2 regions of the Alcanivorax sp. HI0007 genome follow, and region 1 is predicted to be linked to the other one. Evidence: predicted binding sites of a transcription regulator. Region 1 holds the regulator's gene; the other holds the start of a gene.
What was found. The regulator FNR, encoded in region 1, switches genes on or off when oxygen is low (the NO sensors DNR and NnrR bind a similar motif). The targets are predictions, from matches to a motif close to TTGATNTANATCAA.
Positions count from the first base shown of each region.

Region 2: the regulator FNR is predicted to act here: its motif matches at 7,429-7,442, upstream of A3714_RS05000 (OmpW family protein).

Region 1 covers NZ_LWEJ01000064.1:2,993-18,977, forward strand. The annotation lists gene A3714_RS03090 (efflux RND transporter permease subunit) at 1-1,708, shown strand, start outside; gene ccoN (cytochrome-c oxidase, cbb3-type subunit I) at 1,895-3,325, shown strand; gene ccoO (cytochrome-c oxidase, cbb3-type subunit II) at 3,336-3,971, shown strand; gene A3714_RS03105 (cbb3-type cytochrome c oxidase subunit 3) at 3,968-4,120, shown strand; gene ccoP (cytochrome-c oxidase, cbb3-type subunit III) at 4,117-5,028, shown strand; gene ccoG (cytochrome c oxidase accessory protein CcoG) at 5,110-6,528, shown strand; gene A3714_RS03120 (FixH family protein) at 6,497-7,015, shown strand; gene A3714_RS03125 (heavy metal translocating P-type ATPase) at 7,012-9,384, shown strand; gene ccoS (cbb3-type cytochrome oxidase assembly protein CcoS) at 9,363-9,584, shown strand; gene A3714_RS03135 (sulfite exporter TauE/SafE family protein) at 9,584-10,366, shown strand; gene hemN (oxygen-independent coproporphyrinogen III oxidase) at 10,433-11,806, shown strand; gene fnr (fumarate/nitrate reduction transcriptional regulator Fnr) at 11,854-12,600, shown strand; gene A3714_RS03150 (universal stress protein) at 12,597-13,514, shown strand; gene A3714_RS03155 (hypothetical protein) at 13,532-13,828, shown strand; gene yaaA (peroxide stress protein YaaA) at 13,938-14,711, opposite strand; gene A3714_RS03165 (hypothetical protein) at 14,786-15,268, shown strand; gene A3714_RS03170 (MBL fold metallo-hydrolase) at 15,654-15,985, shown strand, end outside.
Region 2 covers NZ_LWEJ01000085.1:81,993-97,977, reverse strand. The annotation lists gene A3714_RS05040 (endonuclease/exonuclease/phosphatase family protein) at 1-321, shown strand, start outside; gene A3714_RS05035 (TorF family putative porin) at 472-1,146, opposite strand; gene A3714_RS05030 (hypothetical protein) at 1,364-1,834, opposite strand; gene A3714_RS05025 (M14 family zinc carboxypeptidase) at 1,965-3,011, opposite strand; gene A3714_RS05020 (YiiX/YebB-like N1pC/P60 family cysteine hydrolase) at 3,480-4,196, shown strand; gene A3714_RS05015 (isoprenylcysteine carboxylmethyltransferase family protein) at 4,096-4,557, opposite strand; gene A3714_RS05010 (PhoH family protein) at 4,877-6,340, shown strand; gene A3714_RS05005 (hypothetical protein) at 6,398-7,408, opposite strand; gene A3714_RS05000 (OmpW family protein) at 7,551-8,234, shown strand; gene glpE (thiosulfate sulfurtransferase GlpE) at 8,353-8,673, opposite strand; gene rhlB (ATP-dependent RNA helicase RhlB) at 8,648-9,904, opposite strand; gene A3714_RS04985 (DUF1145 domain-containing protein) at 10,049-10,309, shown strand; gene A3714_RS04980 (DUF938 domain-containing protein) at 10,306-10,890, opposite strand; gene A3714_RS04975 (SDR family oxidoreductase) at 10,890-11,729, opposite strand; gene A3714_RS04970 (1-acyl-sn-glycerol-3-phosphate acyltransferase) at 12,048-12,788, opposite strand; gene A3714_RS04965 (START domain-containing protein) at 12,864-13,589, opposite strand; gene A3714_RS04960 (exo-alpha-sialidase) at 14,027-15,226, shown strand; gene A3714_RS04955 (hypothetical protein) at 15,216-15,863, shown strand; gene A3714_RS04950 (sodium:solute symporter) at 15,815-15,985, opposite strand, start outside.

The DNA of each region.
Region 1 (15,985 bases):
CTCCATGCTGGTGGCCATGACAGTGATCCCCACCCTCTCCGCCCGTCTGGATTTCAGTGCGGTGGTGGCCCATGACGGTCAGCACAGCCGATGGATGACCGCCCTGCACCGGCTTTCCGCCCGCCTCTCCAGTAGCCGGCCCCGGCAAGTGGCCACCCTGGTGGCAACCGTGCTGATCGGGGGCGCTATTGTGCTGTTCCTGACGCCGCCGGCGGAATATCTGCCGGAGGGCGAGGAGCCGAAAACCTTTGCCAGTATGAGCGCACCACCCGGCTACAACCTCAGCACCATGGCAGCCATTGCCGACGAGGTGGAAGCGGAATTCTTGCCGCTGGTGGGCGCGGACCCGGCAGACTATGACGCTGGCAAACTGGCCATGCCACCCCTGAAATACCTGAATATGGGCGTGGATGCCGAGCGCTTGCGCATCATTGCCGAGCCGGTGGACCCGGCCCATATGGAAGCGATGATGGACAGCATTACCCAGGTGTATCGCCGCTATCCCGGCATGGGCGCTTTTGCCGCCCGGGGCTCGATTATTTCCAGTAATGATGGGGGTACCCGCAGCGTCACGCTGGATGTGGCCGGGGCGGACCTGGCGGAAATCTACACGGTGGCCTCGCGTCTTGAGCGAGAGGCCGAACGGGTTTTCGATAACCCGCGTATCCAGTCGCAACCCGCCAGCCTGTCCTTGGCCCAGCCGTTGATAGAGGTCCATCCGCTCTGGAGCCGTGCTGCCGAAGTGCAGTTTTCCACGCAGGCTCTCGGCTTTACCGTGGCCGCGCTCACTGATGGCGCCTACCTGGATGAATTTTTCCTGGGTGACGACAAGATCGACATTTATGCCTACAGCCAGCGTACCGGCACCCGGCCAGACCTGGCCGCCCTGCCCGGCCTGCCGGTGCACACGCCGATTGGCGCCACCGTGCCGCTGTCTTCGCTGGCCACCCTGAAAGAAACCGTAGACACCAGTGTGGTACGGAGGGTCAACGGTCGACGCACGGTGACCCTGAATATCATCCCGCCCCGTGGTGTGGCCCTGGAAACCGGTGTCAGCCGGGTGCGCGCCATGATCCAGCAGTTGCGTGATGCGGGGGAAATTCCGGATACCATCAGCATCACCCTGTCCGGCGCCAGCGACCAGTTACAGGCCACCCAGGAATCCCTGTCCGGAAATTATGTGGTCGCCCTGTTGCTGGTCTATCTCTTGCTGGTGGCGATTTTTACCCACTGGGGCTTCCCGTTGCTGATCATGACCACGATTCCACTGGGTATTGCCAGCGGCCTGCTGGGCCTGGCGATGATGAATGGCGTGGGCGCGCTGCTTCCGCTTCTCGGTCTGCCACCGCTCACCCAGCCCTTCGACATGATTACCATGCTCGGTTTCCTGATTCTGATGGGCACCGTGGTGAACAACCCCATCCTGATCGTCCATCAGGCAACACTGAATTTCCGGGAAAAGGCCATGAGTGCCGTGGAGGCCGTCAACGACGCCGTGGCATCACGGCTGCGCCCCATCGCCATGACCACCATTACCACGGTCTGCGGCCTGGCGCCGCTGGTGCTGATTCCCGGTGAGGGCACCGAGCTTTATCGGGGCGTCGGCGCCATCGTCCTGTTCGGGCTGCTCGGCACCGCCATTGTGACCATCACCTTCCTGCCAGCGCTCACCGCCCTGGTGCTTTCACTTTTCAGAAAGAGGACCTGATCCCGCAACGTTTCCTTCCGACGGTTGACGACAGCGCCAAAATTATCCACAAAGGTCATGTGCCTATCCCAGGATGGGTGAGACATTTTGTCCCAGGATTACGAACGGCGCAGTTGATCTATATCAAGAAAGCCGGGGAACACGCTTGGTATCGTCTCCCGGCGCATCATTCGGAAGGGAACGCACATGGAACACTCCGCAGTTTCACCATCGTATAACTACACGGTGGTTCGGCAATTCACCATCATGTCGGTTGTCTGGGGGATTGTGGGTATGCTGGTGGGGGTCATTATCGCCGCCCAGCTTGCCTGGCCTGTCCTCAATTTTGAATTACCCTGGTTCAGCTTCGGCCGGTTACGGCCGCTGCACACCAATGCGGTGATTTTTGCCTTTGGTGGCTCCGCCCTCATCGGCACCAGTTACTATGTGGTGCAGCGTACCTGCCAGGCAACCCTGGCGTTTCCCAGGCTGGCTGCTTTCACTTTCTGGGGCTGGCAGGCGGTGATTGTGGCCGCGGCCATCACCTTGCCCATGGGCTATACCAGCAGCAAGGAATACGCCGAGCTGGAATGGCCCATTGATATCCTGATCACCCTGGTCTGGGTGGCCTATGCCATCGTTTTCTTCGCCACCATTGCGCGACGCAAACAACCCCATATTTACGTGGCCAACTGGTTCTACGGCGCCTTTATCATTGCGGTAGCCCTGCTCCATGTGATCAACAACATCGCCATTCCCGTCTCGGCGATGAAGTCCTACTCCGTCTACTCCGGGTCCATCGATGCCATGGTGCAGTGGTGGTACGGGCACAATGCGGTGGGCTTTTTCCTGACCGCAGGCTTCCTGGGCATGATGTACTACTATGTGCCGGTACAAGCCCAGCGACCGGTCTATTCCTACCGGCTTTCCATCGTCCATTTCTGGGCCCTGATCGCCGTGTATATGTGGGCCGGCCCCCACCACCTGCACTACTCCTCCCTGCCCGACTGGGCCCAGTCCGTGGGCATGGTGTTCTCTATCGTCCTGTTGGCGCCCAGCTGGGGCGGCATGATCAACGGCATGATGACCCTGTCCGGGGCCTGGCATAAGTTGCGCACGGATCCGATCATCCGCTTCATGATCGTGGCCCTGTCCTTCTACGGGATGAGCACCTTCGAAGGCCCGATGATGTCCATCAAGACGGTCAACGCCTTGAGTCACAATACCGACTGGACGATCGGCCATGTGCACTCCGGCGCGCTGGGCTGGGTGGCCATGATCACCATTGGTGCCATCTACGTGATGATTCCCCGCCTGTTCGATCGCAAACAGATGTATTCCGTTGGCTGGATCAATGCCCACTTCTGGTTGAGCACCATCGGTACCGTGTTGTACATCGCCTCCATGTGGGTGTCCGGGATTATGCAGGGCCTGATGTGGCGGGCAGTGAATACGGATGGCACCCTCACCTACAACTTCGTGCAGGAACTGGTAGAGCGGCAACCGTTCTACGCCATCCGTCTGCTGGGTGGGGTGGTGTTCTTCGCCGGCATGGTGCTGATGGCCGTCAATGTCTACAAGACCATCGTTGGCGAACGTGACACCCGCGGTGACAACAACGTGCTGCAGGCTGCCTGAGGAGACCGACATGTCCAATGCCCATGAAAGAGTGGAAAAGAATGTCGGCCTGATGATCGTGCTGACATTGATCGCGGTAAGTTTTGGTGGCCTGGCGGAAATCGTGCCCTTGTTCTGGCAGAAAGCCACCACCGAGCCGCTGGAAAGCCTGGAGCCTTACACTGCCCTGGAAATGGAAGGCCGGGATATCTATATCCGCGAAGGCTGCCATGTCTGCCACACGCAGATGGTTCGGCCCCTGCGTGCAGAAACCGAACGCTATGGCGCCTATTCCGTGGCTGGCGAAGACGTGTGGGAGCATCCCTTCCTCTGGGGCTCCAAGCGTACCGGCCCGGATCTGGCCCGGGTGGGACTGCGCCCGATCACCGAGCAATGGCACCGTGAGCATCTGCGTGATCCGCGCCAGGTCGTGCCGGAATCCAATATGCCCGCTTACCCCTGGTTGCAGGAAACGCCGGTGGACTGGAGTGATACCGAACGCACCCTGCGACTGTTCAAGGACACCTTTGGCGTCCCCTACAGCGACCAGGACATTGCCGAGCAGTTGAACAAGATCGGGGGTGAGTGGGCCGATGCCACGGAAGAAGATGCCCTGGTTGCCTATCTGCTTTCCCTCGGCCAGGAACGTAAGGAGGCCTCACAATGAGCTATCAAGCCCTGTTCACGCTGGTCTTCTTTGTGGCGTTTATTGCAATGACCCTCTGGGTGTACCGGCCCAGCCGCAAGAAAGACTACGAAAAACTCGCACACATGGCCCTTGAGGCTGATCGCCGCAAAGAGAGGGATGAGCAATGAGTGATTTCTGGAGCTGGTTCATCATCATTATTGTTGCCATCAATCTGCTCGGCTGTGCGGGGCTATTGCTGTGGAACAATCAGATTTCTCCGGAGGAAGCGGCCAAGGAAACCACTGGCCACAGCTTTGACGGGATTCAGGAACGGAATGCGCCCCTGCCCCGCTGGTGGCTGTTCCTGTTCATCGGCACGCTGATCTTTGCCTGCATCTATCTGGCGTTGTACCCGGGCCTGGGCAAGTTTGAAGGCCTGTTGGGCTGGAGCAGTTCCGGCCAGTATGAAAAGGAAGTCACCCTGGTAGCGCGGCAAACCGACCCGTTGTTCGAAGAGTTTGCCAAGGTGCCGGTGGAAGAACTGATCGAGTACCCGGAAGCCCTGGCTGTGGGGGGACGGCTGTTTGCCAATAACTGCGCCATTTGTCATGGCTCGGATGCCCGTGGGGCCAAAGGCTATCCGAACCTGGCAGATAACGACTGGCTCTATGGGGGTGAACCCAAGCAGATCATTACCAGCATTGCCCAGGGGCGTACCGGCATGATGCCCCCCATGGCCGCGGCCATCGGTAATACCGATCAAGCCGTGCGCGACATGGCCATTTATGTGCAAAGCCTGAGCCGGCCGGATCTTGCCAGGGATGCGCAAAAAGCCGCCGCCATTGAGCGGGCGAAGCCTAAATTTGCCGTCTGTGCCGCATGTCATGGGCAAGACGGCAAGGGGATTCAGGCCATGGGCGCGCCAAACCTCACTGACACCACCTGGCTCTACGGTCCACGACTGGAGGATATCGAAACGACGATCCGTAAAGGCCGCAAAGGGGAAATGCCCAAGCATGAGAATCTGCTCAGCGATGAAAAGATTCATGTGATTGCGGCCTACGTTTACAGCCTGTCCCACAAGCCAGCTCCGTAACGACAGGCCATTGTCGCGGCCCCACAGGGGCCGCCGACAAGGCCAGTCGGTGGATCACGCCAGCCCCCTTCGAGGTGCGTAATGAGTGAACGCGACCGCATCAAAACCGTTGATGACAGCCCGGAAGCACAGGGGCCCATCAGTCTCTATGCCAAACGCAAACGGATACAGGTCAAATCCATCAGCGGTCGTTTCCAGCGTATTCGGGATTTCACCATCCTTAGCACCATGGGGCTCTACCTGGCTCTGCCCTGGGTTCGCTGGGACGGGCAGCAGGCGGTACTGTTCGACCTGCCCAACCGGCAGTTCCATATTTTCGGTCTGACGCTGTGGCCGCAGGATTTCCTGTTCCTTTCCTGGACCTTGATCATTGCCGCTTTTGCCCTGTTCTTCTTCACGGTTCTGGCCGGACGTGTCTATTGCGGCTATGTTTGTCCGCAGACGACCTGGACTCGCTTTTTTCAATGGATTGAGCAGTTGTTTGAAGGTGACCGGCACAGCCGCATCAAGATGGATGAGGCTCCCTGGACCCTGAGCAAAGTGCTGCGCCGTGGCAGCAAGCATGTCATGTGGCTGGCCCTGGCGTTTCTTACCGGTCTCACTTTTGTCGGTTACTTCTCCCCCATCACGGATCTCACCGTGCGCATCTTCAGCTTCAGCTGGGGAGGCTGGGAGCTGTTCTGGGTGGCCTTTTTTACCGTTGCCACCTATATGAATGCCGGGTTCATGCGCGAACAGGTGTGTCTGTACATGTGCCCCTATGCCCGTTTCCAGAGCGTCATGTTCGATCGCGAAACCCTCATCGTTTCCTATGATGAAGCCCGGGGCGAACCCCGTGGTCGAGGCAGCAAAAAGCGGCAACAAGGCACACAGGAAGTCGAAAAAGGCGACTGCATTGACTGCGGACTGTGTGTCCAGGTTTGCCCTACCGGCATTGATATTCGCGATGGTCTTCAATATGAATGCATTACCTGCGCGGCCTGCATCGACGCCTGCGACGATGTGATGGACCATATCGACAAGCCCCGGGGGTTAATCCGCTATACCACCGAGAATGCCCTGGAGGGCAAGGAATCCCGGGTCATTCGTCCGCGTCTGGTCGGCTACGGGATGGTGTTGTTGGCCATGGCCACCCTGTTCATGGTCACTCTCTATAATCGGGTGCCCCTGCAGGTCGATGTATTGCGCGATCGTAATCAGCTGTTCCGGGTTGCCAGCAGTGGGCGCGTGGAAAATGTCTATCGACTGGAAATTCTCAACAAGGGTCAGGATGCCCACCGCTACACACTGACTCTGGAAGGCCCTGAGGGGCTGCGCATGGAGAACCGTACCGAATTTACCATTCAGCCCGGCCAGCATTTATCCTTGCCGGTCACCGTCAGTTACGACCCCTATGAGGTGGAGATGCCCTCATCCACCATCTGGTTTTCAGTAAGGTCACTGGACGACCCTGACCTGGAGAAGCAGCATGAATCACGTTTCATCACCCCCCGTGGATGATCGCCCCTGGTACCGGTATCCGCTGTTGTGGCTGGCCATTCTGCTGCCCGCCAGCTCGGTGGTTGCCGGCCTGACCACCCTGTATATCGCTGTGATCAATGCAGACGCTCCCGTGGTGGACGAGTGGTACAAGGAAGGCCGCGGCATCAACCGCTCCATGGAGCAGGAACAGATTGCCGCGCGCCTGGGCATTGGCCTGGTACTGTCCCAGGTGGGTGCAGGGGTGCAGGCCAGGTTGACCAGCGACGCCGGCATCCCGGCGCCGGCGATGATCAAGGTGGCACTTCGTCACCCGACCCTCAAGGAAAAGGATGTCTTGCTGACGCTGCATCATCAGGGCAGCGGAGTATTTCGGGGCGATGGTGTCCTGCCTGCGTCCGGGCGTTTTATCGCTACCGCATCCACGCCGGAGGGCCACTGGCGTTTGTACCAGAACGGCACCATTGAAGACGGCACCATGAGTCTGGGTCACGTTACGACACCATGAACCAGCGACTCGCCCCTCCCTGCTGGCACTGCGGGCAACCTGCCCCTTCTGGCGCCTTCATTGCGCGCACCCCGGAAGGAAAGCGCGATGCCTGCTGCCCAGGCTGTGCGGCAGCCATTGAAACCATTTATGGCATGGGGCTGGATGATTACTACCGAATCCGCCAGGACGATGCTCCGGCGCCGGATGCTCGCCGTGCTGAACTGGATCTGGCCCTGTTCGACATTGCCGATCTGCTCGCGCCACACTCTACCCCGCTACCGGATGGCCAGCGTCTGCGACTGCAGCTTAGTGGCCTCACCTGTGCCGCCTGCAGCTGGCTGATCGAAAAAACGCTTTCCGCACAACCGGGTGTGAAGCGCGCCAGCGTCAATCTGGCGGGCATGACACTGACCGTGGACTATCAGGGCACTCCCCAGGCCCGTGAAACCGCCCGTCGTATCCAACAGCTGGGTTATGGCGTGAGCCTGCCCGGCGACCCCGCTGCCAGTGCCGCCAACCGGCGGGAGCACAAACGGCTCCTGGGCCGGCTGATACTGGCGGGTCTGGGCGCCATGCAGGCCATGATGTATTCCATGGCCCTGTATATCGGCGTGTTTGATGGCTCCGATGCGATTTATGAGTGGGTCTTCCGGCTGGCCAGTTTCCTTGTCGCAACGCCGGTGGTGTTTTACGCCGGCTGGCCTTTCTTTCAGGGCGCCTGGCGAGGGCTGCGCAATATCAACCTGACCATGGACACCCCCATCGCGTTGGCCCTGTTTCTGGCCTGGGGCGGCAGCCTGGTTGCCATGTTCGCCGGCGGTAGCCATGTTTACTTCGACTCCGCTGCCATGTTCGTTTTCTTCCTGTTGATCAGCCGCTGGCTGGAGCACCGGCAGCGCCAGGCGATCCATGCCGGGTATGCTCGGCTTGGCGATACCCTGCCCCGGGCGGTTCGGCGACTGCGTGGGGATCAGCCAGAGTGGGTCAGCCTGCGTCAGGTGACGGCCGGTGACCGATTGCTGCTGATACAGGGGGATGTGATTCCGGTGGATGGCCGCATTGTCGATGGCCAGGGCAGTTTCGATGAAGCGGCACTCACCGGGGAGTCCCTGCCCGTCAATCGGGGCCATGATGCACGCCTGGTGGCCGGCGCCCGCCTGCAAGAGGGGGCAATCACTCTGGAGGCCGAGTGCGCTGCTGATCACAGTCAGATTGCCCGTATCGCCGAGCAGGTGGAGTTGGCCAGCCGCGAGCGACTGGACGTGGTTCGCGACTGGCATCGTATTGCCCCGCTCTTTACCGCTGCCGTGTTGTTCCTGGCCACCTTTACCCTGGTGTGGCATTGGCCCGCCGGGCCTGGCGAGGCCTTTGATCATACCCTGGCGGTACTGGTGATTACCTGCCCCTGCGCCCTGGCCCTGGCGGTGCCACTGACGCTCTCGGCCACTTTGGGGACCGCCTTGCGCGAAGGCGTGCTGGTGGCATCGCCTCGCCAGCTGTTGCGACTGCCGCAGATTGGCGGCGTGCTGTTCGACAAGACCGGCACCCTGACCAAGGGCGCCTTTTCCCTTGTAGAGAGCCAAACACTTGGCAGCGTTTCGGAGCCCGAGCTGCTTGCCATTGTCGCCGCCCTGGAATGGAATAACCCGCATCCGCTGGCACAGGCTTTCCGTGACATGGAGCGGGATCCCCAGGTCACCACTGTCCAGCCGGACGGCAACGGTATCAGTGGTGTCCGTCACGGACAGCAATGGCGTATCAGTGGTGCGCCAGAGCAGGCGCGCCCGGGCACCACCTGCCTGCAACTCACCTGTGACCACACAGTGCAGTTGTATCTATGGCTACAGGACAGTCTTCGCCAGGAAAGCGTGGCGGTTACCCAGGCACTCCGGGCTCAGGGTCTGCAGGTACGCATGGCAACCGGCGATACTGCGGCTGCCGCCGAGCCGGTGGCTCGGGCATTGTCGCTGGAGCAGTGGCATGCCGGCATGCAACCCGCGGACAAAACCCGCTGGCTCACGGAACTGCAAGCCGACAGGCCCCAGATGATGGTCGGTGACGGCATCAACGATGCCCAGGCCATGCTCGCTGCAGCCGTGTCGGTGGCCACAGCCAACGCCACCAGCCTGGCCCAGCGGGCGGCAGGCCTGTATCTGCTTCAGGATAACCTGCATGCCATTCCTGCCCTGCCCGCGCTGGCCCGCTGTTGCCGACGCATCGTTCGGCAGAACCTGACCTGGGCCCTGCTCTACAATCTGCTGGCGGTTCCCTTTGCTGTCGCCGGCTGGATTCCGCCCTGGGCAGCAGCCCTGGGCATGTCTGCCAGCTCGCTACTGGTCACCCTCAACGCAACACGGGTTAGCCGATGGAAATTGTCCTCCTGTTGATACCTCTGGCCTTGCTGTTTCTGGGCGGAGCTATCTGGGCGCTCTTCTGGGCCCTGCGCAAGGATCAGTTTGATGACCTGGAGAATGCCTCCTGGCGCGTGGTGTTCGAAGACCGGGAGCAGCGCAAAAGCGTCCCGGGGACACGTGATGACACGGCGGCTGACAGGGACGAAAGGAATGAAAGGGGCGACAGGGAGTGATGATGCCGGAAGCCTCGCAGTCCCTGCTGGCATTGCTGGCCAGTGCCATGCTGTTGGCCAGTGCCGGCAGTGTTCACTGTATCGGCATGTGTGGCGGCATTAGCAGTGCCCTGACTTTCTCGATTCCGGAGCCACAACGACGGGGCAAAGCCCTCTGGGGCTGGCAGTTACTGTTTGGCACCGGCCGGGTATCCACCTATGTGCTGCTCGGGAGCCTGGCAGGAACGCTGGGCAAGACCCTGCTGGACTGGCTGCCCGGGCCCTCCATGGCGGTGGGTCTGGCCCTGTCCGGGATCCTGATGCTGCTGCTCAGCGGGTATCTGTTAGGGCGCGGCGTGTTGCTGAAGAAACTGGAGGGCGTCGGTGCCGGATTATGGCGTCGCCTGCAGCCGCTGACCCGTCGTCTGCTGCCCGTGGATCACCCGATAAAAGCCCTGGCACTTGGCGGGCTATGGGGGCTGCTGCCCTGCGGGCTGGTGTACACGGCGCTGGCGTTGTCCATCACCTCTGGCAGCGCGTTGTCAGGCGCCCTTGTCATGCTCTGCTTTGGCGTCGTCACCGTGGTGCCGGTGGCCACCACTGGCGTTATCGCCTCCCAGCTGCAGCGCTTTCGTTCCGGGCCATGGCCCAAGGTAGCGGCTTGTCTGACTCTGATGCTGGCCCTGGTGTTCTTCTGGCAGGCCTGGTCCATGGGTCAGGGCGGTCACGCTGGCCATCATGGTGCCACAGGGCCCGCCTCCGATACGTCTCACCACCATCAGCACCATCATTCCGACCCTTGATCCAGGTCAACATTGGGCCCTGACAGCTGGCCATAATGGGCAAAACCACTCAACAGGAGAGAGAGTGTGGCCACCTGGGACAAAGCATTGATCAGCCAGTATGGCGGTCCGGGACCGCGTTACACCTCTTATCCCCCTGCGCCGCAATTCCATGAAGAGATCAGTGAGGAAGAGTGTTCCCGGGCCATTGCCGCCGGAAATGCCGCCCGTCGCCCTCTTTCCCTGTATGTGCACGTGCCCTTTTGCAGCACGGTCTGTTACTACTGCGCCTGCAACCGTATCGTCACCGCCAATCGCGGCCGGGCGGCGGAATACCTGAGCCGGCTGAAGCAGGAAATCGGCCGTCGCGCTGCCCAGGTGGATAGCCAGCGTCCGGTGACCCAGATCCACTGGGGCGGTGGCACACCCACGTTTCTGAGCGATGCCCAGATCACCGAACTGGTCTATTACATGGCCCGGCACTTCACCTTGCGCGAAGACGACCGTGGCGACTATGCCATCGAGATTGATCCACGAACCGTGGATCAGGCGCGCCTGGGCCTGCTGCGTGGTCTGGGTTTCAATCGCATCAGTCTGGGTGTCCAGGATCTGGATCTTCGCGTGCAGCAGGCCGTCAATCGCGTCCAGCCCTATGAAATGATTCGCCAGACCATGGAATGGGCACGGGACTTCGGCTTCAAATCCATCAATACCGATCTTATTTACGGTCTGCCCTGGCAGTCAGAGTCCAGTCTGGCCAGGACCCTGGAGCAAATTGCCGATCTGCGACCGGATCGTATCTCGCTCTACAATTACGCCCATCTGCCGGCGCGATTCAAGATTCAGCGTCAGATTCCCGACATGGCTCTGCCGAGCCCGGATGAAAAGCTGGCCATGTTTGTTCGGGCTGGCAGGATTCTGCAGGATGCCGGTTATGTGTTTATCGGTATGGATCACTTTGCCCTGGAAAATGATGAAATTGCCGTCGCCCAGCGCAATGGCCTGCTGCATCGCAATTTCCAGGGATACACCCTCCATGGCGATGCGGATCTGCTGGGTTTTGGGGTCAGCGCGATCAGTCAGATCGGCAACCTTTATGCCCAGAACATGAAATCATTAAGTCAGTGGTCTGACGCCATTGATCAGGGTCATTCTCCCATTGAGCAGGGCTATCTGCTGGATCGCGACGACCAGATGCGACGGGATCTGATCATGCGACTACTGTGCGACCTGTATGTGGATATGAAGCTGTTCAGCGAACAGTGGCAGATCAATTTTCCCGACTACTTTGTGGACGCTCTGGGGGCATGGGTGGAATTTGAGGCGCAGGGGCTGGTCCGGGTCGATCAGCACCGTCTGGTGATCACGGACCGGGGCCGACTGGTCAGCCGGGCACTGGTGATGCCGTTTGACCGTTATACCCAGAACGAAGCCAGACATCGCTTCAGTCGTATCATCTGAACCTTGTACGTTTGTTGTTCACCCTGCCCTATACTGTAAGGTGAAATTTGCACTACGCAGCTATCAACCGGAGTCGCACCGTGTCTCACCATGTTTCCTGCAATGATTGCAGTCTGAGCCCCATCTGTCTTCCTCTGGCAGTGGCGCCGGCACAGCTTGACGAGCTGGATCGCATCATTCACCGGGGCCGCCCCCTGAAGCGCGGCGAGCACCTGTTTCGCGCGGCGGATGATTTCCAGGCGGTCTACGCGGTCCGCTCCGGCGCGCTGAAAACCTATGTGCTCAGCGATGAAGGCGACGAGCAAGTCACCGGGTTTTATCTGCCCGGGGAAGTGCTCGGTATGGATGGCATCAGCACCGCTCACCATGTTTCCAACGCCAAGGCCCTGGAAACGGCCACGGTGTGCGAAATCCCCTTCTCCAAACTGGAAATGTTGTCCCAGCGGATTCCCACGCTGCAACACCATTTCTTCAGCTTGATGAGCAACGAAATCCGCTCCGACCGTGAGCTGCACATGCTGCTCAGCAAGAAGAACGCGGATGATCGTGTGGCATCGCTACTACTGTCCATGTCAGCGCGCCACCAGCGGCGCGGGCTCAGTGAGCGGGTTTTTCGCCTGCCCATGTCCCGCTACGACATCGCCAACTACCTGGGCCTGGCGGTGGAAACGGTCAGCCGTATTTTTACCCGTTTCCAGCAGAACGAATGGCTGCGCGTGGAAGGCCGGGAAGTGGAAATCCTGGATCGCCGCAGCCTTTGCGGTGAGCGGCAAAATCTGGAGGCCACTCTGTGAACGCCCCCGTTCTGGCCATTCTCGATAGTGACCTGAAAGCGCCCCAACCGGCGCTGCACAAGGCGCAGCAAATTGCGGATGCCAGTCAGCGGCCACTGCATGTGCTGGTCAATGCCTATTCGTCTGCCATGGTTCGGGCTGTCGGTATCGCCCAGGAGCGGCAAAACGCCGCCAGGCAGCAAATTCATGGCGCCTGGGAGAAACGGATCCGCCATCTGACGGACCGGGAGGATGGCGAACTTTCCATTCTCTGGCAGAAAGACAGCATGGAGGCGCTGCGCGATAGCATTATTGCCCTGCAACCCGGCATGGTCGTGGTCCACACCAGCGCGGAAACCGGGCTTCGCCGGCACCTGTTTACCCCCCGGGATTGGCAGCTGATCCGCAAGGCACCCTGTCCGGTGCTGTGCGTCCATGGTCGTGCCTGGTCCTCATCGCCGAGGGTGCTGGCTGCCCTTGACCCGGGCAACGAGGCGCAGCAGGACGACCCGCTGGCCATTCGGGTGCTTGATGCGGCAAATGAGATTGCCCTCCACCTGGGTGGGAGCCTGCGCGCTTGCCATGTCCTGGATGAAATGGACGACAGCATGATTATGCTGGTGGGCGAGGCAATCCCGGATTACGCCGGTGGCATGGATGAGATGCGTCGCTTCTACCGGGAGCGCTTTCTGAAATTCGGCGCCGCCCATGGGCTTGGGCCGGATCAAATGACGACCCTTACCGGCCTGGTCGCAGCAACCCTGGGCAAATATTGTGACGACCAGGACATGGATGTGCTGGTGGTCGGCACCGTGCACCGCAACCTGCCGGAGCGGGTATTGCTGGGTGCCACTGCGGAATCTGTAATTACCCGTGCCAGCGCCGATGTGCTGGTGATCAAACCCGAAGGCTTCCAGGGTCCCTGGCAAGCCTGATTCAGGAGAACCTTACGATGACAGACAAGAAGGATTTTGCCGACAGCATTCGCCAAAAGCTGGAAGACTGGGATTATCAACTGGATCGGCTGACCGCGCGACTGGGTGACAAGCGAGACGAGTGGCGCGCGGAAGCCAAGCAGAGAATTGCTGACATTGAAGAACGCCGCGACGCGCTGGAAGCGAAACTGGAAAAACTGGAATCCCACGGCGAGGATGCCTGGCAAGACATCAAAGCCGGTGTGGAGCTGGCCTGGGATGGTTTGAAAACCGGCCTTCTTGCCGCCCGTAGCGAATTCGAAGACGGGAAATAATCATTTCTAGGTTCGAGTTACGAGGTTCGAGGTTCGAAATGCAAAAGCCACAATAGAACCCGTTTTTTGCCTTTCGTAACTCGAACCTCGCGACTCACAACTGAAATCCCTACTGCTCTTGCCGCCGAAATACCGGTTTTTCCGCTTTGGATTCCTCCGCGTAGAAACGATAACCGGCCACATCAAAATTCTTCAGCTTTGCTGGATCCTTGATGCCCTTCTTGATGACCCACGCCGCCATTAATCCGCGGGCCTTCTTGGCGTAGAAACTGATCACCTTGTACTTGCCGTTTTTCTCGTCCTGGAACACCGGCTCAATGATACGGCCGTTGATGGATTGCTTTTTCACCGATTTGAAGTACTCATTGGACGCCAGATTCAGCAGCACGTCGGTTTTTGCCGTTTTCATATCCTTGTTCAGCTGTTCGGTGATAATGTCCCCCCAGAAGGTGTAAAGGTCCTTGCCGCGAGGATTGTCCAGCCGGGTTCCCATTTCCAGCCGGTATGGCTGCATCAGGTCCAGTGGACGAAGCACACCATACAGTCCCGACAGCATGCGAAACGAATTCTGCGCTTCCTTGAGCTGGTTATCGGTAAAGGTGTCGATTTCAAGGCCGGTATAGACATCACCCTTGAAAGCAAATGCTGCCGGTCGGGCGTTACGGTTGTTGAACGGTCGTTGCCATTGGGCAAACCGTTCCACGTTCAAATGTGCGATTTTGTCACTGACACTCATCAGACTGCTGACATCGGCCGGGGAAAGCTGGCGCGCGCGCTCGATCAGCACTTCGCTGTCGTCCAGCAAACGGGGCTGGGTCGTTTTCAGCGCGGGCAATTCGCTCTCGTAATCCAGGGTCTTTGCCGGGGATACGACAATCAGCATGGTCTACTCCTTTACATATGACTCCCGGGATTATATGAATCAGGGAGTGCGAGGTCTGCAATTCTGGAGAATAAATGCGCCTATTACTGGTATTGACTGTCATTATCGCTGTGACTGTTCTGCTGTGGGGAAGCTGGCAGTGGGGACGCCGACCGTTTTATCTGGTGCTGAGCCTGGTGTTGGCAGGACTGCTGGTGCTCGGCATTGGCGTTTGGCACGGTGGCCGTGATGATCAGGTTCGCCTTCCTCCGGACGGCATCGTGGTGACATTGAAAGGCAGTCTCGCTTCCGAATCCGGCGTACGGCTCACCGGTAATCTGGCCAATCGCAGTGAAATGAATGTGGCGGCCGTCACCCTTCTTGCCCGGGCCCTGTCCTGCCCGGAGACAGGGAGCGAGTGCACGGTGATCTACCAGCAGCCGATTGATCTGCAAATGTATGTACCCGCCGGCAAGGACTATCCCTTTGCCGTGGTCAGTCGCCACCCGGACGAGGACACCCCGGTGGACCGCTGGGAGCTGGAAGCCATCGACAAGCTGGCCTACCCCAACCGGTAATCCTGGCTGCTACTGGCATCCTGCCGAGCGAATCGTCACAATGCGGCCTCGAGCAGGCTGTTGAAAAGCCGCTTGCGTGTCAGTCTTTCAGGCTGGCTCGCAATCCAGGCACGGTGTTGAAAATGTCCCCTCAAGGGGGATCGAGATATGACAATCCATCGGCTCTTCACCTTCAACACGCAACAACGAGTGCGAGTCAGCCTGGCAGACCCGGGAGCACTCGCAGAGCATAAAGGCGTGGCCTGAATGGCCCATCTACTGCTCTTTGTCGCCAGGAAAGGGAGCCACCCTGTCCGTCGCGACAAAACACAACAGCTGCACCTTTCAGGCGACGCTGAGTACGCAAGAGGCTTTTCATTAGCCTGCTAAACTCCCAGGAGTCACTATGGCATCACTGATTGCCGGCCAGCTCACCCCCATTGGCGACCATGCCTGGCGGGTTCTGGCGCGCAACCCGGGCATGATGACCGGGCCAGGCACCAACAGTTATCTGTTTGGCAAGGAAAGCCTGACTGTCATTGATCCCGGTCCGGAGGATCAGGAGCATCTGCAGGCATTGCTGCAGGCCTCGCGTACCCTGGGAAAACCCATAGAGCAGATCATCGTCACCCATACCCACCGTGATCACTCCCCCGGGGCGCTGGCCTTGGTGGCAGCAACCGGTGCCCGTTGCCTGGGCCCCGCCGTCCCCGATGACGGGCTGCAGGATGAAAGCTG
Region 2 (15,985 bases), on a different contig from region 1:
GGACCGCTCATTGTCGCCGGTGACTTCAACAGCACCTGGGATGCCGGGCGGCTCTCTGCCAGCTATGCGCGTTTTGCGGAATCCGGTCTGTTCAATCTGTGGCAGCTTATGCCGGAACCGGAGCGCTACAGCTTTCGTTATCGTTGCCGGCCACAGGCGCTGGACCATATCTGGGTGTCACGGGCGGCGAAAAAGGCAGTCTCCAGAACGGCGGTAACCCGGGGTAATGCGGGTCGCTATCACAGCTTGTACGGCAGTCAGGGCGTGACGCCAGTGTCTGATCATGATGCGGTGGTCGTGTACTTTACTGGAGGGAGATAAAAGGGCAGGTCTGGCGTGTTGCCTGGAGCGTGGCGGATGTTCCGTGGAAACGAAAAAGACGCCGCGGGGTTGCTTGCGTGTTTGCGAGGACCAGGGAGAGCCCCGCGGCGTTAAACAGTGGGCGGCATGCGCCGCCCGTGTTCTTGGTGCTTACAGTGCGAACTCGTAGGAAACGCTCATCACCAGATCGTCGTCGTAGGTGTCGTCTTCTTCCTGATCAACGATCTTGGACAGGGTGAAGGTGAACTGATCGGTAACGGCGTAGCTCAGATCCAAGTGAGTGTAGTCACTGTCGTCAGCTTCAAAGTCATAGAAGCCCACGGTGGCGGAGTACTTGTCGTAGCCGTAACCCACAGCGAAGTAGTCACTTTCGTAATCTTCATCGCCACCCTTGCCGGAATTACCCACACCGATGAAGGCATCAGCGCTCAGGCCGGCAAAGCCAACGCCCAGGTGAACTTCCTGGAAGTCAGCGCCGGATGCAGGGTTGTCGCCTGCGGTGCCGCCAGCGGTGTAGTTGTAGTCGATGTAGCTGATGTCGTAGCTCAGACCTTCGAACTCACCACCGAAACCGGCGTACAGGTCGTACTCGGTGTCGTCGGTTTCAGAAGAGGCCCAGGCACCAGCGTACAGACCGGACGTGTGGGAGTAGTCAACGCTACCGTATACCGCAGCACCGTCAGTCAGCTGCTGACCACGCCACAAGTACTGGCTGGACGCACCCAGGGTACCACTGACTTCAGCAGCAGCGATGGCCGGAGCCAGGCTGGCAGCGACGATGGAAGCGGCCAAAACGGTTTTCTTCAGACCAAATACGTTTTTCATGTGCAACCCTCTTAACAAGTCTAATTCGTTCAATGTGCGCTGGTGACGCACCGCCTTTTCGGCTCGCATTAGATATTGCAGAGAGCGTGCCAACTATTTTTTGTTGATAAAAAACAGTGGCTTGATGATTGTTGGGGGGAAAAAAGCGGGTTTCACAAAGGGGAAACAGAGAATGCGGTGCGCGAAATTGGTGCCGCGCACCGCATTGGTGCGCCCGTTATGGGCACTGCCAGTCAGTTTGCACCGCATCGACGCTGTTGCCAGCGGCATCCTTTAATGACAGACCGCACTGACCCTTGTCGTAGACAAAGTGCGCCTGGTACTCGCCACCGGCCTGGGGAGAAAACTGCAGGGCGACACGACAGCGGTCCCGGCTGTTGTCCGCCTGGCGTCGATTGTAGATCACGCCAATGCGGGTGGCGGGGGCCGCGTCGACCGTTGTTGTGACCTCCGGGCTTTTCTTCATGGTTTCCAGCAGTTCGTCCAGTGCACCACCGCTGATCGGGCTTTGCGACAGGGCATAGTCGGTGGATTGGAAGCCCTTGCCGGGCACACAGACGACGGGCTGGGCGGCGGTATCGTTGCTGGTGAAGGTAACCTGGGCGGTCTCGCCAGTGGTGGGTTCCTGGTAATTGAGATGCTGACAGCCGGCCAGCAGGGCCAGAGGGGCGAAAATCAGGGCTTTCATGATGTGTCCTTATCAGGGCGTTTGGCAAAGTGTATGTCAGCCGGACGGCAGACCCAATGGGGTTTCTGTTGCAAGGTCGGGGCCATGAATTGCCAGCGAGCCCGGCGAGGGGGCAACAGTAACGATGGGATCAGTGTGTGTCACCGAACCAGTGGCTGATCGCCTCCCGGGTCAGTGCAGGTTTTTCCCGGTTGGAGGGTAACCAGTTGCCGGCGTTGGCGGTCATGGCGGTGAGAAACTCGAACAGGGGCAGGTGCTGGCGCAGTACCCGGTGGTGCCGGTGGCCGATGACCGGGTTGAAATAGCCAAAGAAATCCAGCATCTGCCGGGGATTCTTGCGCACCCAGAGCCAGGAGCCCATTTCCAGGGTAAAGGGCAGGAAGGTGTGTTGCGGTGCCCGATCCTGGGCATCGTCGTAGAGATAATCCCAGAGATCGCCATGGGTGGTGTAGTTCACCGACTGGGGCTCGATCAGGTAGGGGTGATGATGGGGATAGGTGTCTTCGAAGTGTTGTTTGAGCCGGTACACCTCACCGATGTGGGGAATAGGGCGATGACTGCGGGCGTAGCAGCACCAGATACGGTCCCGACGACCAAAGCCGCTGTGGCAATCCACGCTCATGGCAAAGGGAGCTGGCATCAGTTTTTCCCGAACCACGCGCACCAACGCCTGGGCTTCCGCTTCCATGGGGGCACCACTTTTTCCCCGATACCAGGGCAGGTGTCGACTAATGCGGTGGCCGCCCACCAGAAAAGGCACCCGGCCCATGGCATCGATGGGCGCGTTGCGCATCAGGTCCACGCCATTGGGGTTGCTGCGGGTGCGCTTCCAGATGCCACCCGGGTTGATCATGGGCATGAATACCAGACGCACCTGCTCCAGCCGGCGATGGAGCTGATCGTCCCACTGCAAACGATGAATCAGGCTGTGCAACCAGGACATCAGCACCTGGCTGCCGATCCGCTCCACCCCATGCACACCGCCAAAAAAACCGATCACCGGCACGCCGGGGGAGGTGCTGCCCATTTCGATCACCCGCACCGGCAAGGACAACTCACCCATGGGCACCTCATGAACCGTGGACACCCGCAGGTGGCGTTCACCATGACGAATCAGGGCATCCAGATGCAGAAGCTCTGGCAGATGGCGTTGCAGCAGGTAGAGGGTGTCTTCCATAGGCGGGGGCGGGGACTGGCAAAGAGAATTACACAGGGTAACGACGGCAGATAACAGGAATGTGACGATGCCTTGCCTGCATGTTATCACCTGGGTATCTACGCTACGGAGCCGCTGTAGGAGCGGATCTTGAGCCGCGAACCTCGCGAAGCGAGGAAATCGACCGAAGGGCGATCAGGGATTTCCGGGCTCGACAGGTGTCTTTAGAAGGAGCCGGTGGTTACCTGGTACATTTCCTTCGCTGTCACTCGGATTCGCACCTCAAGAGGTGTTATTCGCTGCGCTCACCCCTACGGGGCCGCCCTGCGGGCGTTACTCCCCTGCGCTCCGTTCCTACCGCGGCGCTGTAGCGAGATGGGCAGTTTTTCTTCACCAAACCGTGACGCCACTGTCAGCGAACTGTCACGCCGAATTTCTAGTGTGGCCACAGGATAGTCCTGCAACGGATAAGAGCCTGTGGCCGTGCCCATGACAATGCCTCTTGATTCTGCTTGCTCACTGCGAACCGGGGATCTGCTGTTGTTTTCCGGCCGCGGTTTTACCAGTGAGGTGATCCGGGTCTTTACCCGTAGTCCCTGGAGTCATATCGGCATGGTCGTGCACCTGCCCGGTAATCCCGATCCGCTGGTTCTGGAATCTACCACCTTGAGTGAATCACCGGATGTGACCCTGGGCTGTCCGGTGGCCGGTGTGGCGCTGGTTCCACTGGCAGACAAGCTACGAGATTACCCGGGCACGGTGGCGTTGCGTCGACGGCATGGGCCGCCATTGAGTGATCGTCAACAGCAACTGCTGACGCGCCTGGTCAAACGGTTGCTCCACCGTCCCTACAAGAATTACGTGCTGTGCAATGCCCTGGATGTGCTGACCGGTTTTACCCGCAAGCCGGACCAGCGCGGCTGGTTCTGTTCGGAACTGGTGGCGGAACTGTACCGGCGGTTGGGCTGGTTACCCCGCCAGACCCGCGCCAGCACGCTGGTGCCGGGGCATTTCGGTTCCCGTCACATGCGTTTGCAACACGGCAAGCTGGGGGCCGTGGAGTTTCTCAAGAGTGGGCCACAAGCCACCGCCATCCGGGCCCGGGTTACAGCCAGCGCCGAACACGTTGCTGATAGGCCTGCCATTGCTCCCCGAACTGTTGGGCGTGAAACGCTTCTTCCGCAACAATCACATGCTGCTGGATAACCCAGACCACCGGGACCAGCATGATCAGCATGCCCGGGCTGTGCTGATTCAGGGCCATGGCCAGGTAGAGCGCGGTAAAGCCCAGGTAGATGGGATTGCGGCTCAGCCGGAATACGCCTGTGGTAAGCAGCTGACTGGCGGGGCGATGGGGAACCAGGGTCGTGCGTGCCAGGCGCAGCTGGATCGCCGCAGCCAGCACCAGGGTGGTGCCAATCACGGCCAGCGCCAGAATCACCCAGTGATCACCCGGGAATGCCGGGGCGGGGAGCGGCAGGGCCTGATCGATGCCATAACCCATCAGCAGCCCCCCCAGATACAGGGCCGGTGGCGGCATCATTACTTGCGGGTGCTCGAGGGACATGGCAATCACCTGGTGACAGAAAACGAAGAGAAAAATACGCGGGTATTCTAAACACTATGACAGCCAGCTGCCTGTCCGCTGGCAAACTTTGCGAGGTTTTCTATTGATCATTTCGAAAAAGCTGGGTTATGGTAATTCCAATCCCGCCCTTGCGGGAGTGATCGCGATCATAAGCTGTTACAGCTGCTGCAACTGAACCGCCAAAAGGCTTAAACCAACGGCGGCAGGCGCAGGCGTCACTCTCGCTTTGTCACAGTATGAGCCAGATCTGACGCCCGAGCCGTAGCCGCCCACGACGCAACCGTCACAGGGGATACGCATGGAAGAGCGCGCGGCCAGACTTCACACCCTCTCCGTCAACCACGCAAGCGCCAACCAGAACGATTCAACCCTCGAACAAGAACAGCAAAAAACCTACGTCATCGATACCAACGTACTGATCCACGACCCGAATTCGTTACTCAATTTTGAGGAACACCGGGTGGTGATTCCCATGACGGTGCTGGAGGAGCTGGATAAGCTGAAGAGCGGCAAATCCCATACGGCGGCAGACTGCCGCGCGGCCATTCGCCAGATCGACCGGGTGCTTGGCAGTGCCACCCCGGCAGAGGTGGAAGCGGGTATCCCCATCCCCCGGGGGCCGGAGACGGTCACCCAGGGCACGCTGACGGTGCTGATGTCCAAGCCGGACAACGACAGGGCGCCACTGCCTGATAACCTGAACGATAACCGCATCATCAACGATGTGGTGGCCATGCAGGCCAGTCAGCCGGAGCGACGTTTTATTCTGGTGACCAAGGACATCAACATGCGCCTCAAGGCGCGGGCCTGTGGCATCGAGTCGGAGGATTACCACAACGATCAGCTGGTATCGGACATCAAGCAACTGACCCGGGGCTACTTCGAAGTGCCCGGTTCCTTCTGGGATCAGGTCACCCAGGTGGAAACCGAGCAGGTGGGCGCCGATACCCTGCATCATCTGTCCCATGGTCTGCTGGTGAGTGAGATCCTGGGCGAAGAGGTCTATCCCAATCAGTACGTGATTGATGAACAGGGGTTTGTCGGGCGGGTCATGGATGTGAACAACGGCGTCGTGACCCTGCGGCATTACAAGGCCGACAGTCTGCTGGATCAGGAGGTTTGGGGGTTACGCCCGAAAAACCTGCAGCAGGCCATGGCGCTGCAACTGTTAATGGATCCGGATGTGCACCTGGTCACCCTCACCGGGGCCGCGGGGTCCGGGAAAACCATTCTGGCGCTGGCGGCCGCCATCGAAATGACGGTGGAACAGAAGCGTTTCAACAAGATCATCGCCACCCGGTCTACGCCGCCATTGGCGGAAGAGCATGGTTTCCTTCCCGGTACCGAAGAGGAAAAAATGGACCCCTGGCTGGGGGCTATCAACGACAATATCGAGGCGTTGCACCTGAACGATGAAAATCCTTCCGGGAGCATTCAGTACGTGAAGGAAAAGGCCAACATCCAGTTCAAGGCCATGAACTATATCCGCGGCCGCAGCTTCCAGAAATCCCTGATCCTGATTGACGAAAGCCAGAACCTGACTCCCCATCAGATGAAGGCGATCATCACGCGGGCCGGGGAAGGCTCCAAGGTGGTGTGCCTGGGCAACCTGGCCCAGATCGACACCCCCTATCTGTCACCCACCAGCTCGGGCCTGACCTACATGACCGAACGCTTCAAGCGGTTCGTTCATGGTGGTTCGGTGCAGCTGAACGGGGTGCCGAGGTCGTTGCTGGCGGAATACGCCGAGCAGTTTCTTTAACGCGTAGCGGTTAACCTGTAGGAGCGCCTCTCGAGGCGCTCCTACAGCGGTTTCCTATCAGCCGTTAATCTTCTCTATGGCTGCCTTGCACGCTTCCGACTGATAAAAATCATCCAGCACCCACTGAATAAACGGTTCCAGTACGCCCTGCTCAATCAGGATTGTGGCACCGCGTGCCAGGGCGGGAGCGGTGATCTGGCGGACCTGATCTTCGCTGATCTTCATGCCGTCCAGCAGGGTTTGCAGGGGCATGTCGCTGAGGGACTGAACGGCGGCGTGGATGCCCACGCTGACCAGACGGCGGGTGTAGTCCAGGCGGGCAGTTTCATCGCCGATGGCACAGCCCTGGCTGACCACTTCATCGATAGTGCCGGCGGGTACCAGCTTCAGATAGTTGGCGGGTTTGAGCGGTGCCACACGCTGGTAACCGTCTCTGGCCAGTTGCTCGATGCGCTCATTGGTGAGCTGCTTGTTCAACCATTGCTCGCCGGTTCTCAGGGTGACACGGATATTCTTTCTCAGATAATCACGGATGGACTCTTCCATGCCACCCATGGCCTTGCCCACCATGCTCTTGCGACCCATTTTCATCACGCTGCTGACGCCGGGAAGTTTGGCCAGGGCATTTTCTTCCAGCAGAAAGTTCTTGATCCCGGTATAGAGCATTTCACTGACCATTTCGCTGACCAGCGGATGGCTCATGGCCGCGTGGATGGCTTTCTCGCGGAGGGTTTGCAGCTTCAGCACCTGCTCCAGGATCGCCTCGAAATGGTCTTCACTGAGCAGCTCGCCCACGGTAGCCGGATCCTTTTCAGCGGCTTCCCAGACCGCCTTGCTCACATCGCTGACCACCGTCTGCAGTCCCTGGGCGCTGAGCGCCTGTTGCAGCCATTGATCCACTACCGAGGTCAGGGAATCGCTGTCTACCAGTTTGCCCAGGGGAACGGCGCCCAGGCTGTCACTGGCCTGAGCCATCAGGGCCTGCCAGTGGTCCTCGTTCTGCAGTTGTGCACAAAGGTGTGCCTGGTGCGCATCGCGCAGGGCGGAAATCAATTCGGCGGATGACATGGTCGTAAAACCTCTTTTTATTGATTCAGAACAATACCCCCGTTCTCCAACGGCCTTTCAATAGTACCGGTGGGGTGGCCATTACAGCCTGTGCCGGGTATCGGGTCACTGTCTCTATCTTGCTGGAACAAAGGGGAACTGTATGCAACTGCGAGGACAAGGAAAAGCGGCGCTGCTGCTAACCGGAGTGTTGATGGCCGGGCCGGCCCTGGCCCACAAGGCGGGGGATGTGATTGTGCGCCTGGGGGGGATTAAGGTGGATCCGGATGCCAGCAGCGAGGTCTTCAATCCGGCGCTGCCTGCGGTGGGTGGCCTGGGCGTCGATGTGGATGACGATACCCAGTTGGGGTTGACCCTGGCGTATATGGTCACTGACTCGATCGGTGTTGAGCTGGTCGGTGCGACCCCTTTTACCCATGACATCCTTCTGGATACCGGTGGCGGCGGGGTGGTTATCGGCGAAACCGGGCACCTGCCGCCCACGCTGCTGGCACAATACTATGCCCCTCAGGTCGGGCCCATGCGGGCTTATCTGGGCGCAGGGTTGAACTACACCCTGTTTTTCGAGGACAGCATCGACGATGCAGTGGTCAGTCCGCTGCTGGGGGGGGCTGATGCGGATGTGAAGCTCAGTAATTCCATGGGCTTTGCCTGGGAAGTGGGTGCTGACTTTTCCCTGAACGAGAACTGGTTGTTCAACGTCAGCGTCTGGAACATCGATATCGATACCGAGGCGCGCCTGTATGTCAATGACGCCCGCGTGGACAAGATCGATGTGGAAATCGATCCCTGGGTGTACATGGTAGGGCTGGGTTACCGGTTCTGAGGCACTATGCGTCAGGGGCACGCCTGCTCCCGGTAGCGGGTTGCAGGCATGGCCTATGACGTTGGGGGAAAGCCCGATGACCATGAGCAGGCTCCGCTGTGCGGCTCATGGTCACGGGTCAGGCCATTTCTTCCAGCAGTTCCGGGAAGCGCTGGCGGAGAACTTCATAGCCACCATCCAAGCTGACCACATCACTGAATCCCTGCTCGCTCAGCCAGTCGGCGGCGCCCTGGCTGCTGTTGCCGTGGTAGCAGTAGATCACCAGGGGTTTTTCCGGGGCGGTATCAGCCAGAAACGGCTCCACATTGGCCTGGGTCAGGTGGACGGCGCCGCGTAAATGGCCAGCGGCAAAACTGGCCGGGTCACGGATATCCACGAACAGGGCGTCGCCCTGGTCGAAACGGGTTTTGCCCTCATCCGGGCTGATGCGTTTTGCCATTTTCTGAGTCCTTCTCGGCGAGCAGATCCGACGGCGGATACTCGCATTCCAGTCTCATGCCGATGGCATTTTCCAGTTCCGGCAGCAGGAAGGCATCGTCTTCACAGGCAAAGCTGATGGACATGCCGCTGGCGCCAGCCCGACCGGTGCGGCCGATACGGTGAACGTAGTCCTCCGGGTCTTCCGGCAGGTTGTAATTCACCACATGGGAGACGCCGTCGATATGGATGCCCCGGCCGGCCACGTCGGTGGCGATCAGCACTTGCAGATCGCCGGCGCGGAAGCGTTCCAGGGTCTTCATGCGTTGGGTCTGGGGCACGTCACCGGAGATCAGCGACACTTTCAGACCTTTCTTCTGCAGGCGGTCACTGACCCGGCGGGTAATATCCCGGCGGTTGGCAAAGACGATTACCTTGTCCATGTTCATGCCGGTGATCAGGTTGTAGAGCAGGGTGAATTTGTCATCGGCATTCGTGATGTAGACCTTCTGCTCCACGGTGTCGGTGGTGACCTGGGCGGGCTCGATTTCCACCACCTCGGCATCCTCGGTCCAGCGGCGGGCCAGATTCATCACATCATCGCTGAACGTGGCAGAGAACAGCTGGGTCTGCCGGTATCGGGTTTTCGGGGTCATGCCGACGATACGTTTCACGTCGGGAATAAAGCCCATATCCAGCATGCGGTCCGCTTCATCCAGCACCAGGAATTCCACCCGGTCCAGCCACAGATCACGGCGTTTGGCGAAATCCAGCAGGCGACCGGGGGTTGCCACAAGAATGTCGATCAACTCGTTCTGCAGGCGCTCCTGCTGGCGGTTGAAGTTCATTCCGCCAACCACGCTCATCACCTGCAAGTCGGTGTACTTGGCCAGCGCCCTGGCGTCCTTTTCGATCTGCATGGCCAGTTCCCGGGTCGGGGCAACGATCAGGGCCCGGGGCTCGCCGGCGTAGCGCTTTACCTGAATGGGGTGGCGCAGCAGGTCGTTGATCACCGTGATCAGGAAGGCGGCGGTCTTGCCGGTGCCGGTCTGGGCCCGGCCAATGGCGTCGGCACCGGCCAGGGTATGGCCCAGGACTTCCGCCTGGATGGGCGTGCAATACTGGAAGCCCTGGTCGGCGATGCCGCGCATCAGGTTCAGGTCCAGATCAAAGTCATGGAAGCGGGTTTCACCGTCTTTTTTCGGCACCGGGAACTGATCCAGGGTCCAGGTGCTTGTCTTGTCTTTTTGCATGTATTCGCTCAGTCTGAATGCAAGAGTCTGTGCCGATATTGGCACTGGCGGCACACAGCCGCGGGGCGGTAATCAGTCCACCCGTTCCTGCTGAAAACGGGGTATTGTAGAAAAAATAGCCAGCGCTGTCAGAGGATGTTTCTTATGGGGTTGCTTCGCGGGGTTATTGTAGTGTTTTGGGTGGCAGTAGGGTTAGCCATTTTCCTGGATCTGCCGTCGCCCTTCGACCGTTTGCTGTTGGGGGCCGGGCTGGTTGTTGCGGTCCTGCATGCCCTGGAATGCATCGGCTTTATGGTATGGATTCGGCGGCGAGGGCTGTTTCACTGGCGCGACGCCTTGATGATCATGATCTTCGGGGTGGCCTATCTCAAGCCGAGAATGCGGACCCTGCGGCACACGGTTTAGCCAAATACCAGTAGCCGGTTGTTGGCGGGCATTTCATGGTCGGCCAGCAGGTGGCGTTGCTGGCGGGCGAACTGTTCTACCACCCACTCCTGATCGCGAATGCCGCGGTCACCGTCACCCTCTCGCAGCCTCTGGTCGAACTGGCGGTTGGAATCGCTGGTGAATTGGCCCTGGTAGTTGAACGGGCCGTAGACCAGGAATTTGCCGTCCTCGGTCAAATGCTCACAGCCCTTGCGGATACAGGCTTCCACCAGTGGCTCGGCCATGATGTGGAAGGTGTTGGCAGTAAACAGGTAATCGAAGCGGCCGGCTGGCCATTCGCCGGCAACGTCCAGCGCCAGCGGTGGCAGGGCCCGGTTGCCCGGATCACTCTGCCACTGCTGGATATAGGGCAGGTTGGCGGCCACATCGGAAGGCTGCCATTGCAGATGGGGAAGTTGCCCGGACAACCAGGCCGCATGCTGGCCGGTACCGGCACCAATTTCCAACAAGGTACCCGGCGCCTGGCAATGCTGCTTCAGCACGGCCAGGATCGGAGCCTTGTTGTTCTCGCAGGCCTGGGAGTAAGGGCGTTCTGTCATTACTTCTTGTTCATGAACTTCTGGCCCATCACCATCAGACGCTGGTAGCTGGTAGGCAACAGCCGCTGCATGGTGTCGATCGCCAGGGCGTCAGAACCAATCAGTACCCGACGCTTGTTCTGGCGAACCCCCTTGAGGATGGTGCTGGCGGCTTCTTCCGGTGTGGTGCGGAACATCTTCTCGAAATCCGCTTTGGATTGCGCGGGATCGGATCCGGTGATGGCGGCCACATCATCGCTAATGCGAGCGGACTTGGCGATGTTGGTCTTGATGCCGCCGGGATGAATGGACGTGGCGGAGACACCGCATTGTTCCATTTCCAGCTCCAGGCGCAGGGATTCGGTAAAACCGCGCACGGCGAATTTTGCCGCATTGTAGGCAGACTGAGTGGGAATGCCGATCAGTCCAAACACGGAAGACACGTTAATGATATGGCCTTCGCCTGCTTCCTTCAGGTAAGGCAGGAAGGCTTTGGTGCCGTAAACCACGCCCCAGAAGTTGATGTTCATCAACCACTCGAAGTCGTCGTAGTTCATCTTCTCAACGGTGGCACCCAGGGCAACACCGGCATTGTTGAAGATCATGTTGGCATAGCCGAAATGGTTGACCACGTCATCGGCAAAATCATAAAACGCCTGACGGTCTGCCACGTCCAGTTTGCGGGTCATCAGGCGGTCTTCAGCCAGACCCAGCAGATCGGCGGTTTCTTTCAGGCCGGCTTCATTGATGTCAGACAGGGCCAGCTTGGCACCAGCGGACGCCAGTTCCTGAGCCAGAGCACGGCCAATGCCGGAACCGGCACCGGTGATAACGGCAACTTTGTCTTTGAAATTCTTCATGATGACTCCTGTATCCGCTTAATTCAGTCGCAAGTTGCAAGTTCAAAGTTGAAACACGCAGGCGCTGACAGTGCCAACGGAAAATCCCTGATCTGCGCCGTTACAAGGTTGCTGCGCGGGCAGGGCATGTCAGTTTCAAACAAGCTGGCTCGCGCCTTGAAACTTTCAACTTTGAACTCTCAACTCAATTCGGCGATCGAGTGTAGACACTTTGTCACTGCAGAATGGGCCAATCTTGTCTAACAAGGAAGTATTACCGTGACGATGGCGCCGCTGGCCAGCGGCGCTGAGGATAATCTGTGGCCGGGGAAGACGGGGCTAGCCCGGTTGGGGGCAGGCTTCGCCAAGGGGGGCGGCAATGGCGGTATGGCTCTGGTGCATGAGCCGCACCAGCTCCGCCTCGCTGTGGCCCAATGGGGAAATGGCAGGGTGCAGCGTGATCTGGGCATGCTGACCGGGGCGCAACCGTGCGGTGCCCGGTGGCAGTATCTCGAAGGTCCCGGTGAGAGTGACCGGCAGCACCGGCAGTTGCAGGTCCAGGGCCATCTTGAAGGCGCCTTTCTTGAAGGGCTTGAGCTGGCCACTGCGGCTGCGGGTGCCTTCCGGAAAGAACAGCACGCTGGCACCGTTGGCCAGTCGGGTGCGGGCCTGGTTGAGGCTGGCAATGGCGGCCTGGGTATCGGACCGGTTGATAAAAATATGGCCGAGTTTGTCGCAGCAGATGCCAATCACTGGCATCTGCCGCAACTCATGTTTCATGACCCAGCGAAAATCCACTCCCAGATAACCGTACAGCACGAAAATGTCGAACTGACTGAGATGGTTGGCAACGATCACATAGCTCTGCCCCGGGCGCAGATTCTCGCGACCATGCACATCCACGCGGACACCGCTATAGAGCAGGCAGAGTTTTGCCCATGGCACAGCGGTAAGACGGGCTACCCGATCCGCGGGCAGGAAGGGCACCAGTAACAGGCACAGTGCCCCCAGTACCAGAGTCGTGGCTGCCATTAGCGGAACAAAGACAAGCCAGCTATAGAGGAAGAAAAACAGCCGCATGGATCGAGCTCTCCGTACCTGTTCAGGTTTTTCCTTATGGTAATGGAGAGCTGGCCGAATATGACAGATGGATAATTACTTTGTTACGTTTTCATTATTTGCGCTACCCATTGCTGCCGAGGGGCGGCCAGGGCCACGAAGATCCAGATAATCATAATAATGATTCTGGTATTCCGGCTTGCTAACGATGCGGCGCAATCGTTCCAGGGTGAAGTAGGGCGCGTCACGGAGCAGGATATTGGCGATCCAGGCGGGAATGTAGCCGCCGGGATCCAGAATCAGCTCGTAGGTCATTTCCACTCTTTGATTGCCCAGGCGCACAAAGCCCAGCTTGCCGGTCATTTCCGGGAAGCGGATATATTCATTATTGGGCGGCAGGGCGTCCGGCCGGTTGATCAGGTCCACCATCACCGATTCTTCGTCTTCGGTCAGGGTCTGCGTGACCTTGGCACGCAAAACGGCTTCCCGGTCGGCCAGTGGCCAGGGAAGCTGGGTGGTAAAACGCAGCGAGCGATCAAGCGGGCTGACCCGGTTGAATTCTTCCGCACTGTCCACAAAGTGCAGCCACTTGGGGTAGGACGGGTAATCATTGAGCAAGGCGACCAGTGAGTATTCGTCGGACAGCGTAAAACGGGTGACGCCGCGGAATGTCTTGAGGCGGGATTCGTCCCGGTGCTTCATGTAGACCTGGATATCATTCCGGTCGCTAACCAGCTTCCAGTCCTCCAGATCATTACTGAGGGCAGTCTGGCTGAAAGAGGCAACAATGAGTGCCACAAAGAGAGCGATGAGTCTGTCCATGGAAAAACCGGATCCTTGCGTGCCTGTTATTGGAATTTAGGAGCCTCTGAATAACTCCTTGCATGCTCAGTCTTTCAGGCTGGCCCGCAATCTAGGCCACGCTGAGTAAACAAGGAGTTATACAGAGGCTCCTTGAACGCGGCGGCATTATGCCATTATTGCGATCCCGCTGAACATATTTTGACCGTTGGCGGATCGCTCTGCTGTCCGCTTCGGATGATCGGTTGTCATTCGATGCTTCGATGGCAGGCAATTTTATGCGGTTTTGCTAGACTTGCCTGCCGCAGGTCGGCGGTCTCTGGCCGACGACACGATAATTCGGTTTTTCTGGCCAACTACCTATGCGTAAACGTGCATTTCACCTTTTTGTTGGGGCCATGTTGGTGGCGGGATACTTTGCCGCTTCCCCCTCCCACCTTTGGGAACCGGTTCCCGCCATGATTGAAGAACCACAGGCCAAGGTGCCGGATAACGGTGAATGGCGAAGTGCGTTCGTCTCCGATGGCGACACTCCGTTGGTGCATGCCGCATCCATGGTGGAATTGCCGAATGGCTCGGTGAGGACATTCTGGTTTGCTGGCAGCCGTGAGGGCGCGGCGGATGTGGCCATTCATTCTTCGGTGTTCGATCCGCAGTCCGGTACCTGGTCCAATGAAGAGCCGGTGATTACCCGGCAACAGATTGCGGAAGGCTGGGGCCGCCATGTGCGCAAGCTCGGCAATGTGGTGCCTGTGCTGGATGATGATGGTCGGATGCGCCTGTTTGTGGTGGCGGTCAGTTTTGGTGGCTGGGCAGGCAGTCGTGTGGTGGTGATGGAGTCCTTTGACCAGGGTAAAAACTGGCGCTTCGACGGTGTCCTGGTCACCACGCCCTTCCTGAATATCAGTACTCTGGTTAAAACCGCCCCTATTCGTTACAGCGATGGCACCATCGGCCTGCCGGTCTATCATGAAATGGCCGGCAAATTCGGTGAAATACTGCGGCTGGACAAGGACAACCAGATTCTCGGCAAGGCCCGTATTGGTCATGGACGCAAGGCGATCCAGCCCTTGGTGCTGGTAGACAGCCCCTCCCATGCGGTGGCTTTCCTGCGTAATGAAAACGAGCCCAACAACGGCTTTCTCTATCAATCAGAAAGCCATGACGGGGGCTGGCAGTGGGACGAGCTGGCGTATTCTTCCCTGGAAAACCCCAGTGCGGCCTTGAGTGGTCTGGCCATGGCAGAAGGTCACTGGCTGATCGCTGCCAACTGTAACCGCATTGAACGGGATGATCTGTGTATCCGCGAAACCCGTGATGGGGGGCGTAGCTGGCAGGAACGCTGGACCTTTCACGATCGGGAGCGCTGGCGCGGAAAGGAAATGACCGAGCAGCAATTCTCTACCCTGATCCATCCGGAGTTGAACAGTGATGTGCCGCCGGAAGATCCCTCCCGGCTTCTGGATCGGGCTCGCCACAACAAGTGTGATGGTCGTCTCGGCTGCGAATTCCAGTACGACTACCCCTACATGATTCGGACCCGCAGCGGCGATTTGCACATGGTCTACACCTGGAACAAAACCGCCATCCGCCACCTTTGGCTGAAAGCGGATTCCGCGGCCCTAAACAGCAACGAGGAGCAGAATAATGACGCTTGATATTCTGGTCTGCGCCCTGGTGCTGGTGGCAGTACAGTTGCGCATCAGTGCCTCGCTGCTCTCCGTGCGCGGGCGAATAATACTGTCTGTGCTGGTGTTCGTTTGGGCGGTGTTGCCATTTCCCTTGGGACTGGCCCCCTGGGTGAACAGTTATCTTGCCGGCTTCAGCATTTCCTCAGGCCTGCTGGCGGTGCTGGCCATTCAGCATCGCATTGTCGGCCACTACTGGCTGCCCCTGAAACAGTTGCGCGGAGCCTGCATGATGCTGGTGTTGATGGCGCTGTGGTTCTACCCGATGAGCATGGGGTCCAGTTATGCGGACCCGTACGCCCTGGGCTTCGGCAATTTCCAGTTCAGTACCGCGCTGTTGTTACTGGGGTTGCTGGCCTGGGTGTTGCGCGCCTATGCCACCTGTCTGATTCTGGTGTCCGCGCAATTGGCATTCGGTGCGGATCTACTGGTCAGTGACAATCTCTGGGACTATCTGATTGATCCCTGGCTGGTACTTTGGGCAGCGGGCTGGTTGATCCGTGATCGCCTGTTGCAGGCGCGGGCCATGCCCGCGCCCGAAACTCCGGCAGCAAGCAGTCAGTCTTCGTCCGCCGCCAAGGCTGACGACCTGTCCGCCGGCCAGTAACTGGCGGACAGATATCCCACCGCAAACATCAGCAGATTACCAATCAGGCCGGTGTAGTAGAGATCGAAAGGGGCGCTCAGGGCTTCCGGCAGCAGCCCCTTGTTGGTCAGGATCGTCCAGCC